Regions from separate parts of the Streptomyces sp. NBC_01635 genome, predicted to be linked through region 3. Evidence: riboswitches for the same ligand, from Rfam matches in the RefSeq annotation. Region 3 holds a riboswitch; each other region holds the start of a gene.

Region 1 (3,270 bases), 2.2 Mb from region 3:
GAGCAGGGTCAGCGGTACGCGCCGGTTCACATCCGCCACCGAGTACTGGAGGTCCTTCGGCGCGGAGGGCTCGTAGGCGACGACGACCTCCTGACCCTCGCGCAGTTGCCGTGACTGGTCCGGCTGCACGATCTCGGTGAAGGTGCGGCCCGCATCGTCACCGGTGTCGACCCGGATCGTCGCTTTCTTGCACGTGCCGTCCGCCTGCTGCTGCGCGGAGGACCCCTCGGCCGTGGAGGTGTCGCCGGTCGGGACGCCCCCGGATGCGTTGACGGACGAACAGCTCAGCTCGACCACCTTGGTGACCGTGGCCTGCTGCGTCTGCCGGTCGAAACCGACGCCGGTCCGCTCGTGGTCGGGTGTGCCACCCGGCCACAGCACCGCGAGGCCGATCAGCACCGCCGCGCCGAACGGGATGAGGACCGCCGCGATGACCTTGCGCAAGTGCTTCGATACGGGAGCGGCCGGGCCGTGGCTGTGACTGTGCCCGTGCGCGTGGCCGTGCCCACCGCTGTCGCCCGGACCATGCCCGTGCCCGCCGTTCCCCGGAGGCGGACCGTCGTGCCCGCCGCCCGAGTGCGGACCTCCGCCGGAGTTCGGGCCACGTCCGCGGCCGCCGGCACCGGGGTCCGGACTGTGGTCATGACCCGGGCCCCGGTCCTGGCCGCGGACTCGACCCTGCCCTTGCTCTCCTTGTCCCTGCCCGTAGCCCTGGCCCGGCCGGCCCGCGCCGGGTCCGGGAGCCTGACCGGGAGGTCCGAAAACCGGGTCTACGGGCCCTGGGCCGACGGGCCCGCCGGGGCTTCTGGGGCCTCTGGGGCCAGGCCCTCCAGGACCGGGCAGGTGGTTCTGTGTCGCTGGCGCCTCGCCGGGGCCGTGTCCATGCCCGAACCAGTCTTCGGAGCCGGGGCCGTCTCCCTGAACGTCCCCATGGCCCAAGCCGGTGCCGGCTGCGGGGCCTCTGCCACGGCCGCCGCCGCTTCGGGCGCCGGAGCCACGGGATGGTTCGGGCTGCGGGTAGGGGGGAGGCTGCGTCGAGGTCACCGCCTGATCATCGCAAGAACAACGAAGGCCCTCTGGTCACCGCGCCAGGATTCCCGCTAGCGTGGAGGCACCTTTTTGTACACGCGGGAGCTCGGAGCACCGGGCTGAGAGGGCGCTGACCTCCGTCCCAGCGATGTTTCACATGAAACACCACTTGTCCGAGTGATGTTTCACACGGAACATCGGCAGACGGAAACCGCTGCGCCGACCGCTGAACCTGTTACCGGGTAATGCCGGCGTAGGGAGTAGGTCTCATGACCAACAAGGACGAACGCACGCCTGCCTCCACCCAGAATCCGACGGAAGCGTCGGCGGGGGAGGAGGCCGGGAAGTCCATCGGCTGGCACAAGGCGTACATCGAGGGCACACGCCCCGACCTGCGGGTGCCGGTCCGTCAGGTGCACCTCACCAACGGGCAGTCGGTCACGCTGTACGACACGTCGGGCCCGTACACCGACCCCCTGGTCAACACCGATGTGCGCAGAGGGCTGGCGCCGGTGCGGGAGAACTGGATCATCGAGCGCGGTAACACGGAGGAGTACGCGGGTCGTCCGGTCCGTCCCGAGGACGATGGGATCAGGCACACCTCGCCGCGCGGTGGGCTGCGCAATCTCGACGCGGTGTTCCCGGGCCGACCCCGTCAGCCGCGTCGGGGCCGCGCGGGCGGGACGGTCACGCAACTGGCGTACGCACGCCGAGGTGAGATCACGCCCGAGATGGAGTACGTGGCCATCCGGGAGAACGTATCGCCGGAGATCGTGCGTGAGGAGATCGCGGCAGGCCGCGCGGTGCTGCCCGCCAACGTCAATCACCCGGAGACCGAGCCGATGATCATCGGCAAGCGGTTCCTGGTGAAGGTCAACGCCAACATCGGCAACTCCGCGGTGACCTCTTCCATCGAGGAGGAGGTGGAGAAGATGACCTGGGCGACCCGCTGGGGCGCCGACACGGTCATGGATCTGTCCACCGGTCGCAACATCCACACCACCCGGGAGTGGGTGCTGCGCAACTCCCCCGTCCCCATCGGCACCGTGCCGCTCTACCAGGCGCTGGAGAAGGTCGACGGCAGGGCCGAGGAGCTGACCTGGGAGATCTACAAGGACACCGTCGTCGAGCAGGCCGAACAGGGCGTGGACTACATGACGGTCCACGCGGGCGTACGGCTGGCGTACGTGCCGCTCACCGCCCACCGCAAGACGGGCATCGTCTCGCGCGGCGGCTCGATCATGGCGGCGTGGTGCCTGGCGCACCACAAGGAGTCGTTCCTGTACGAGAACTTCGAGGAGCTCTGCGAGATCCTCGCGGCGTACGACGTCACGTACTCGCTCGGTGACGGTCTCCGGCCGGGCTCGATCGCCGACGCCAACGACGAGGCGCAGTTCGCGGAGTTGCGCACGCTCGGGGAGCTCAACCGGATCGCCAGGCGTTTGAATGTGCAGACCATGATCGAGGGCCCGGGGCACGTCCCGATGCACAAGATCAAGGAGAACATCGAGCTTCAGCAGGAGATCTGCGATGAAGCCCCGTTCTACACGCTCGGTCCGCTGACGACGGACGTCGCGCCCGCGTACGACCACATCACCTCCGGTATCGGTGCGGCGATGATCGCCTGGTGGGGTACGGCCATGCTCTGCTATGTCACGCCCAAAGAGCACTTGGGCCTGCCGGACCGCGACGACGTCAAGACCGGTGTCATCACCTACAAGATCGCCGCCCATGCCGCCGACATCGCCAAGGGGCACCCGGGGGCGCAGGAGTGGGACGACGCCCTGTCCGACGCGCGTTTCGAGTTCCGGTGGGAGGACCAGTTCAACCTGGCTCTCGATCCGGACACGGCGCGGGAGTTCCACGACGAGACGCTTCCGGCGGAGCCCGCGAAGACGGCGCACTTCTGCTCGATGTGCGGGCCGAAGTTCTGCTCCATGAAGATCAGCCGGAGCATCACGGAGCGGTTCGGCGGGACCTCGGCGGAGGGTGCGTCGGCCGAGGAGATCGCTGAAGGGATGCTGCGGAAGTCGAAGGAGTTCGCCGAGGCGGGCAACCGCGTGTACCTGCCGTTGACGGACTGAACGAACAAGCGGACCGAAGGGACAAAGGGGCGGGCCGTTCGGGCCCGCCCTCTCCTCTCCCGGGAAGCGGGTCGGCAGACTGGATGCCATGACAGCGAGATCAATGAGCAAGGGGTCCAACCTTCCCGTCGACGCACGGGTGGTGCGCGCCGAGCTC
Region 2 (3,270 bases), 4.0 Mb from region 3:
GTCGAAGATCTCCGACGTCTGCCGGTAGATCTCCACTTCCAGGGTGGCGAAGGTGGGCCCGCCGAGGATCTGCACCACACCGAACGAGGTGAAGGTGAACAGGAAGACCATCAGCGCGGCGGCGGCCACGGCGGGCGCCAGCGCGGGCAGCGTGACGGTCCGCCAGGCCGTGAACCGGGAGGCGCCGAGCATCCGCGCGGCCTCCTCCTGCCGCGGGTCGAGCTGTCCCCACAGTCCGCCGACGGTCCGTACGACGACGGCGTAGTTGAAGAAGACGTGCGCCAGCAGGATCGCCCACACGGTGGTGTCCAGCCGCAGCCCCCACAGCTCGTCGAGGAGCCCGCCGCGCCCCACGAGCGCCATGAACGCCGTACCGACGACGACCGTCGGCAGCACGAACGGGACGGTGACCACGGCTCGCAGCAGCTGTTTGCCGGGGAAGTCGAAGCGGGCGAAGACGTAGGCGCCGGGCAGGGCGATCAGGAGGGTGAGAGCGGTGGAGACCAGTGCCTGCCAGGTGGTGAACCACAGCACCTGCCGGATGTCGGACTGCGCCAGCACCTCCCCGATCCGATCGAACTGCCAGACCCCGTCGGCCTTCAGGCCTCGTGCGACGATCGCGGTGACGGGGTAGGCGAAGAAGGCGGCGAAGAACGCGACGGGCACGGCCATCAGGCCGAGCCGCGCCGCGGCCTCGCGCCGCCTCGCCGCGGCTCGGCTCACTTCAGTACGAGCGAGGTCCACGACTTGACCCACTGGTCGCGGTGGTCGGCGATCCTCGCCGGGTCCATGGTCTCGGGGTCCTCGGCCCGCGGTCCGAACTTCGTGAACTCCTCGGGCACCTGGGCGGCCTCCCGCACCGGGTAGACGAACATGTTGAGCGGCATGTCGTCCTGGAACCGCTTGCTGATCAGGAAGTCGAGCAGCGCCTTGCCGCCCTCGGGGTTCCGCGCGTTGCTGAGCAGTCCCGCGTACTCCACCTGGCGGAAGCAGGTGCCCTCGGCGACGCCGGTGGGCGCGGTCTTCGGCTTCGGGTCGGCGTAGATCACCTCGGCGGGCGGCGAGGAGGCGTAGGACACCACCAGCGGCCGGTCGCCCTTGGCCTGCTTGCCGCCGGCCGAGCCGGAGAACTCCTCGTTGTAGGCCTGCTCCCAGCCGTCGACCACCTTCACACCGTTGGCCTTGAGCTTCTTCCAGTAGTCCTGCCAGCCCTCGTCGCCGTACTTCGCGGCGGTGCCGAGGAGGAAGCCGAGGCCGGGCGAGGAGGTGGAGGCGTTCTCCGTGACGAGGAGATCCTTGTACTCGGGCTCGACCAGGTCGTCGAAGGTCCGCGGCGGAGTCAGGTCGTGCTCCTCGAACCAGGCCTTGTCGTAGTTGACACAGACGTCACCGGTGTCGACGGGCGTGACCCGGTGGCCGGCCTCGTCGACCCGGAACTCGGGAAGGACGAGGGAGGAGCCCTTCGCCTCGTACGGCTGGAACAGCCCGTTGTCGAGGGCGCGGGACAGCAGGGTGTTGTCCACGCCGAAGAAGACGTCGCCCTGGGGGTTGTCCTTGGTCAGGATCGCCTTGTTGACAGCCGACCCGGCGTCGCCGTCCTCCAGGACCTTGAGCTTGTAGCCGGACTCCTTCTCGAAGGCGGCGAGGACGTCCTTGGACGCGGCCCACGAGTTGTGGCTGACGAGAGTCACGGTCTTCGACCCGCCGTCGCCCTCGCTTCCGCCGTCGGACGAACCGCAGGCGGACAGCGTGACCAGGCCCAGCCCGACGGCCAGGATCGTGACCTTCTTGGTGATGTTCACCGGTTTTTTTCCTCCTGGGGGTGACCAGGAAGAGACGCGGCCCTGCCCGGGACCCCTCACAGGTGTCCCGGGCAGGGCGTAACAGCTCGAGTGATGACCGATCTCCCTACCCAGAATGACCTGGGCGAGGTTCGGAGGGTCTGCGGCCGATGCCGCACTCTCAGCGCTGTGGCGCTCCCCTGTCGGAAAATGAACGTGTGGTTACCCGGTATGCAGTTGTTGTCCTTGTGCCCGGCCAGGCTACCTCTCGCTCGCGGCGAGCTGCCCGCAGGCCCCGTCGATCTCCTGTCCACGGGTGTCCCGGACCGTCACCGGCACACCGTGCGCGGCGATCGCGTCCACGAACGCCTTCTCGTCCTCGGGCCGCGAGGCGGTCCACTTGGAGCCGGGCGTCGGGTTGAGCGGGATGAGGTTGACGTGCACGGGCCTGCCCTTGAGCAGCCGCCCGAGCCGGTCACCGCGCCACGCCTGGTCGTTGATGTCCCGGATCAGCGCGTACTCGATGGACAGCCGCCGCCCGGACCTGGCCGCGTACTCGAACCCGGAGTCCAGGACCTCGCGCACCTTCCACCGCGTGTTCACCGGGACGAGGGTGTCGCGCAGTTCGTCGTCGGGCGCGTGCAGGGAGATGGCGAGGCGGCATTTGAAGCCCTCGTCGGAGAACCGGTTGATGGCCGGCACGAGCCCGACCGTCGACACGGTGATCCCGCGCTGGGACAGCCCGAGACCGTCCGGCTCGGGGTCGGTCAGGCGGCGGATGGCGCCCACGACCCGGTTGTAGTTGGCGAGCGGCTCGCCCATCCCCATGAAGACGATGTTGCTCAGCCGCGCCGGCCCGCCGGGAACCTCCCCGTCCCGCAGCGACCGCATCCCGTCCACGATCTGGTGCACGATCTCCGCGGTGGACAGGTTCCGGTCGAGACCGGCCTGCCCGGTCGCACAGAACGGGCAGTTCATGCCGCAGCCCGCCTGCGAGCTGATGCACATCGTCACCCGGTCCGGATACCGCATGAGCACCGACTCGACGAGGGTCCCGTCGAACATCTTCCACAGCGTCTTGCGGGTGGTGCCCTGGTCGGTGGACAGATGCCGGACGACCGTCATCAGCTCGGGAAGCAGCGCCTCCCGCAGCTTGGCCCGGGACCCGGCGGGGATGTCGGTCCACTGCTCCGGATCGTGCGCGTACCGCGAGAAGTAGTGCTGCGAGAGCTGCTTGGCCCGAAACGGCTTCTCACCGGCCGCTGCGACCGCCTCCTTGCGCTCGGCGGGCGTGAGGTCGGCAAGGTGCCGCGGCGGCTTCTTGGATCCGCGCGGCGCGACAAAGGTCAGTTCTCCGGGCTTAGGCATGGCTGTACCAGTGTGGCAGATCCAATCGGGTGACCTGCGGCTGTCGCTCCGGACAACTGTCATCGGTGGTCGTCACCGGGCGTCACTGGTCACCCTCGGACGGCCCACAGACGGCCCAGCC
Region 3 (3,270 bases):
CCCCCGGCCCGGGAGACCGGGTGCTCACGCCTTCGCCGACTTCAGCGGCCGCGCCGGGTCGGCCAGCAGCGCCTCGTCCATCACCGTGCCCGCCTCGATCAGCCTGCGCCCCTGGGCCAGGTCGCGGGGGCGGCCCACCGCCAGCAGCGCGACCAGCCGGGACGCACGGAGCCAGCAGACCGTCCACGCCGGTCCGTCGGCCTCCCCGCGCCACACCGTCCGGTCGGCGTCCGCGTGGTGCCCGGCGTACTGGACGAAGCGTCCGAACTGCTCGGACCAGAAGTACGGCACCGGGTCGTACACCGCCGGGGGCGCGCCGGTGGCCGTCCCGATGATGTTCGCCGCGACCGTGCGCGGGCCCTGGAGGGCGTTGTCCCAGTGGTGCACCAGCAGGCGTTCGCCGTACCGCTTCGAGGGGAAGGACGCGCAGTCGCCCACCGCGTACACGTCCGGCACGGAGGTCGTCAGGCGGGCGTCGGCGACCACCTCGCCGTGCTCGCCGAGCTCGATCCCCGAGCCGGCCAGCCAGGCGGTGGCGGGGCGGGCGCCGATACCGACGACGACGGCGCCCGCGGGCAGCCGCGAGCCGTCGTCGAGCACCACCGCGCCGGGCTCGACGCGCTCCACGCGCGCGTGCGTCCGCAGCACCACTCCCGCGTCGTCGTACCAGGCGGTCATCGGGGCGGCCGCCTCGGCGGGCAGCGCCTCGGCCAGCGGCCGGCCGGCGGCCTCCACGACGGTGACCGCGCAGCCCGCCTCGCGCGCCGCCGTGGCGAACTCCGCGCCGATCCACCCGGCACCGACGACCACGACGTCCTGCCGGCGTGCGAGCACCGGCCGCAGCCGTTCGACGTCGTCCAGGGTGCGCAGCAGATGGACGCCCGGAACCCCCTCCGCGCCCGGCAGCCGGACCGGTTCGGCGCCGGTGGCGACGACCAGGACGTCGTAGGGGACCGGCCCGGCCTCCGTGTCCAGCTCGTGGTCGGCGGGGCGCAGTCCGAACACCTCGCAGCCGAGCCGCAGTTCGATGCCGAGCGCCTCGAAGTCGACGTCGAAGGCGGAGTTCTCCGCCGTGCCGAGCAGCACCGCCTTGGACAGGGGTGGTCGGTCGTACGGCTGGTGGGGTTCGGCGCCGATCAGTGTCACGGTGCCGGTGAAGCCCTGCTCCCGGAGGGCGACGGCGGTCTGCACGCCGGCCATCCCGGCCCCCGTCACCACCACGCGCCGCGGCCCGGACGGTCCCCGTTCCTGCGTCTGCTCGCTCACCTGATCACCATAGACACCTACCCGGTGGCCGGCCGGTCCTCGGGAGCCGTGAGCTGTTCGACCACGCTGGTGCCGCTGCCCGGCTGCGACTCCCACTCCCAGGTCTCCTCCAGCCGCACCCGCCCGTCGGGCAGTTCCACGACCGTGGACTCGCAGTGTCCGCAGGAGGTGGTGCCGTCGTGCTTGAGCTGCACGTACCGGAAGTCCAGCCGGTCCCCCTCCCGGGTGCCCACCAGGTGGCCGCGGACGATGTCACCGCCCGCGTACTCGGCCCAGATCCGGCCGCCTTGCTCGTGGTAGACGAACCGGGTGCTGGTGCCGACCTGGCCCGGCGCCTGGTCGGCGACCGGGGAGAGAACCAGGCCGTCGAGCGAACCAGCCATGCGAGAGCTCCTTGCACGTTCGTTGTTCCGGCGTTGTTCCGGGGCTAGGCTTGGCCACGGTAAAGCACTCGCGGGAGTCCGGACGCACCGGGCTGAGAGGGAGGCTGGCGGCCTCCGACCGTATGAACCTGATCCGGGTCATGCCGGCGAAGGGAGGGGCTGGACGCCCATGTCGCCCACACGCACCTCAGGCACCCCGCACGCTCCGGGACGCTCTCCGGACGTCCTCGTCGTCGGGGGCGGGATCATCGGCCTGGTCACGGCCTGGCGGGCCGCGCAGCGCGGACTGGCCACGACCGTGCTGGACCCCGAGCCGGGCTCCGGCGCCGCCCGGGTGGCCGCAGGGATGCTGGCCGCCGTCACGGAACTGCACTACGGCGAGCAGACCCTGCTCGGTCTGAACCTCGCCTCCGCGCGCCGCTACCCCGATTTCGCGGCCGAGCTCACCGAGGCCACCGGCCATGACCTCGGCTACCGCCGCTGCGGCACGCTCGCGGTCGCGCTGGACGCCGACGACCGCGCCCATCTGCGCGAACTGCACGTCCTGCAGCAGCAGTCGGGGCTCGACGCGCAGTGGCTGTCCGGGCGCGAGTGCCGGCGTCTGGAGCCGATGCTCGCACCGGGTGTGCGCGGCGGGCTGCGGGTGGACGGCGACCACCAGATCGACCCCCGGCGTCTGGCGGCCGCGCTGGTGACCGCCTGCGAGCGGGCGGGAGTGGTACTGCACCGGGCGTGGGCCGAGCGGCTCACCGTCGCCGGGGAGCGGGCCACGGGCGTGGTCACCGCCGACGGCACCGCGCTGGACGCCGGGCAGGTGGTGCTCGCCGGGGGCAGCCTCAGCGGGCGGCTCGCGGGGATCCCGGCGGAGGTGCTGCCTCCGGTACGTCCGGTGAAGGGGCAGGTGGTCCGGCTCGCGATGCCGGACCGGTTCGGTCCGTTCCTGAGCCGGACGGTACGCGCGGTGGTGCGCGGCAGCCATGTGTACCTGGTGCCGCGCGAGAACGGGGAGCTGGTGATCGGGGCGACCAGCGAGGAACAGGGCTGGGACACGACCGTCACCGCGGGCGGGGTGTACGAACTGCTGCGCGACGCCCACGAACTCGTCCCCGGGATCACCGAACTGCCGCTCACCGAGACCCGGGCCGGGCTGCGCCCCGGCTCCCCCGACAACGCGCCGCTGCTCGGCCCGTCCGCGCTGGCGGGGCTGGTCCTCGCGACCGGGCACCACCGCAACGGCGTGCTGCTCACGCCGGTCACGGGCGACGTCCTGGCCGAGGTCCTGACCACCGGTGAACTCCCCTCCGAGGCCCGTCCCTTCACACCCCGGCGGTTCACCGCCGCCGCACTCACGGAGCAGTCCGCATGAACGATCCGGCGCATGTCACGACCGGCCCCACCGTCACCGTCTCCGTCAACGGGGAGCCGCGCGAGGTGGCTTCCGGTACGGCGCTCGACGCGCTGGTCGCCGGCCTGTCCTCGGCTCCCTCCGGGGTGGCCGCCGCCCTCAACGAAACCGTCGTCCCGCGCGCTCAGTGGCCGCTCACGTCCCTCTCCGAGGGGGACCGGGTGGAAGTCCTGACCGCCGTCCAAGGAGGCTGACCATGGCCGACGATCCGTTCGT

Evidence for each region. Region 3 has a riboswitch for thiamine pyrophosphate ahead of thiO (glycine oxidase ThiO). Riboswitches for the same ligand answer to the same signal wherever they lie in the genome.
Region 1: it holds a riboswitch for thiamine pyrophosphate, as region 3 does, so the genes downstream of both, thiC (phosphomethylpyrimidine synthase ThiC) here and thiO (glycine oxidase ThiO) in region 3, are expected to answer to the same signal.
Region 2: it holds a riboswitch for thiamine pyrophosphate, as region 3 does, so the genes downstream of both, OHB56_RS30175 (thiamine ABC transporter substrate binding subunit) here and thiO (glycine oxidase ThiO) in region 3, are expected to answer to the same signal.

What each region holds. Positions count from the first base shown of each region.
Region 1 covers NZ_CP109277.1:4,634,065-4,637,334, forward strand. Annotated here, with positions in the region: gene OHB56_RS21580 (YibE/F family protein) at 1-444, opposite strand, end outside; TPP riboswitch at 1,118-1,306, shown strand; gene thiC (phosphomethylpyrimidine synthase ThiC) at 1,299-3,113, shown strand; gene OHB56_RS21590 (VWA domain-containing protein) at 3,202-3,270, shown strand, end outside.
Region 2 covers NZ_CP109277.1:6,474,211-6,477,480, reverse strand. Annotated here, with positions in the region: gene OHB56_RS30180 (ABC transporter permease) at 1-744, opposite strand, end outside; gene OHB56_RS30175 (thiamine ABC transporter substrate binding subunit) at 720-1,802, opposite strand; TPP riboswitch at 1,888-1,993, opposite strand; gene rlmN (23S rRNA (adenine(2503)-C(2))-methyltransferase RlmN) at 2,043-3,149, opposite strand.
Region 3 covers NZ_CP109277.1:2,468,005-2,471,274, forward strand. Annotated here, with positions in the region: gene OHB56_RS11680 (FAD-dependent oxidoreductase) at 25-1,266, opposite strand; gene OHB56_RS11685 (hypothetical protein) at 1,284-1,649, opposite strand; TPP riboswitch at 1,710-1,821, shown strand; gene thiO (glycine oxidase ThiO) at 1,819-3,015, shown strand; gene thiS (sulfur carrier protein ThiS) at 3,012-3,248, shown strand; gene OHB56_RS11700 (thiazole synthase) at 3,251-3,270, shown strand, end outside.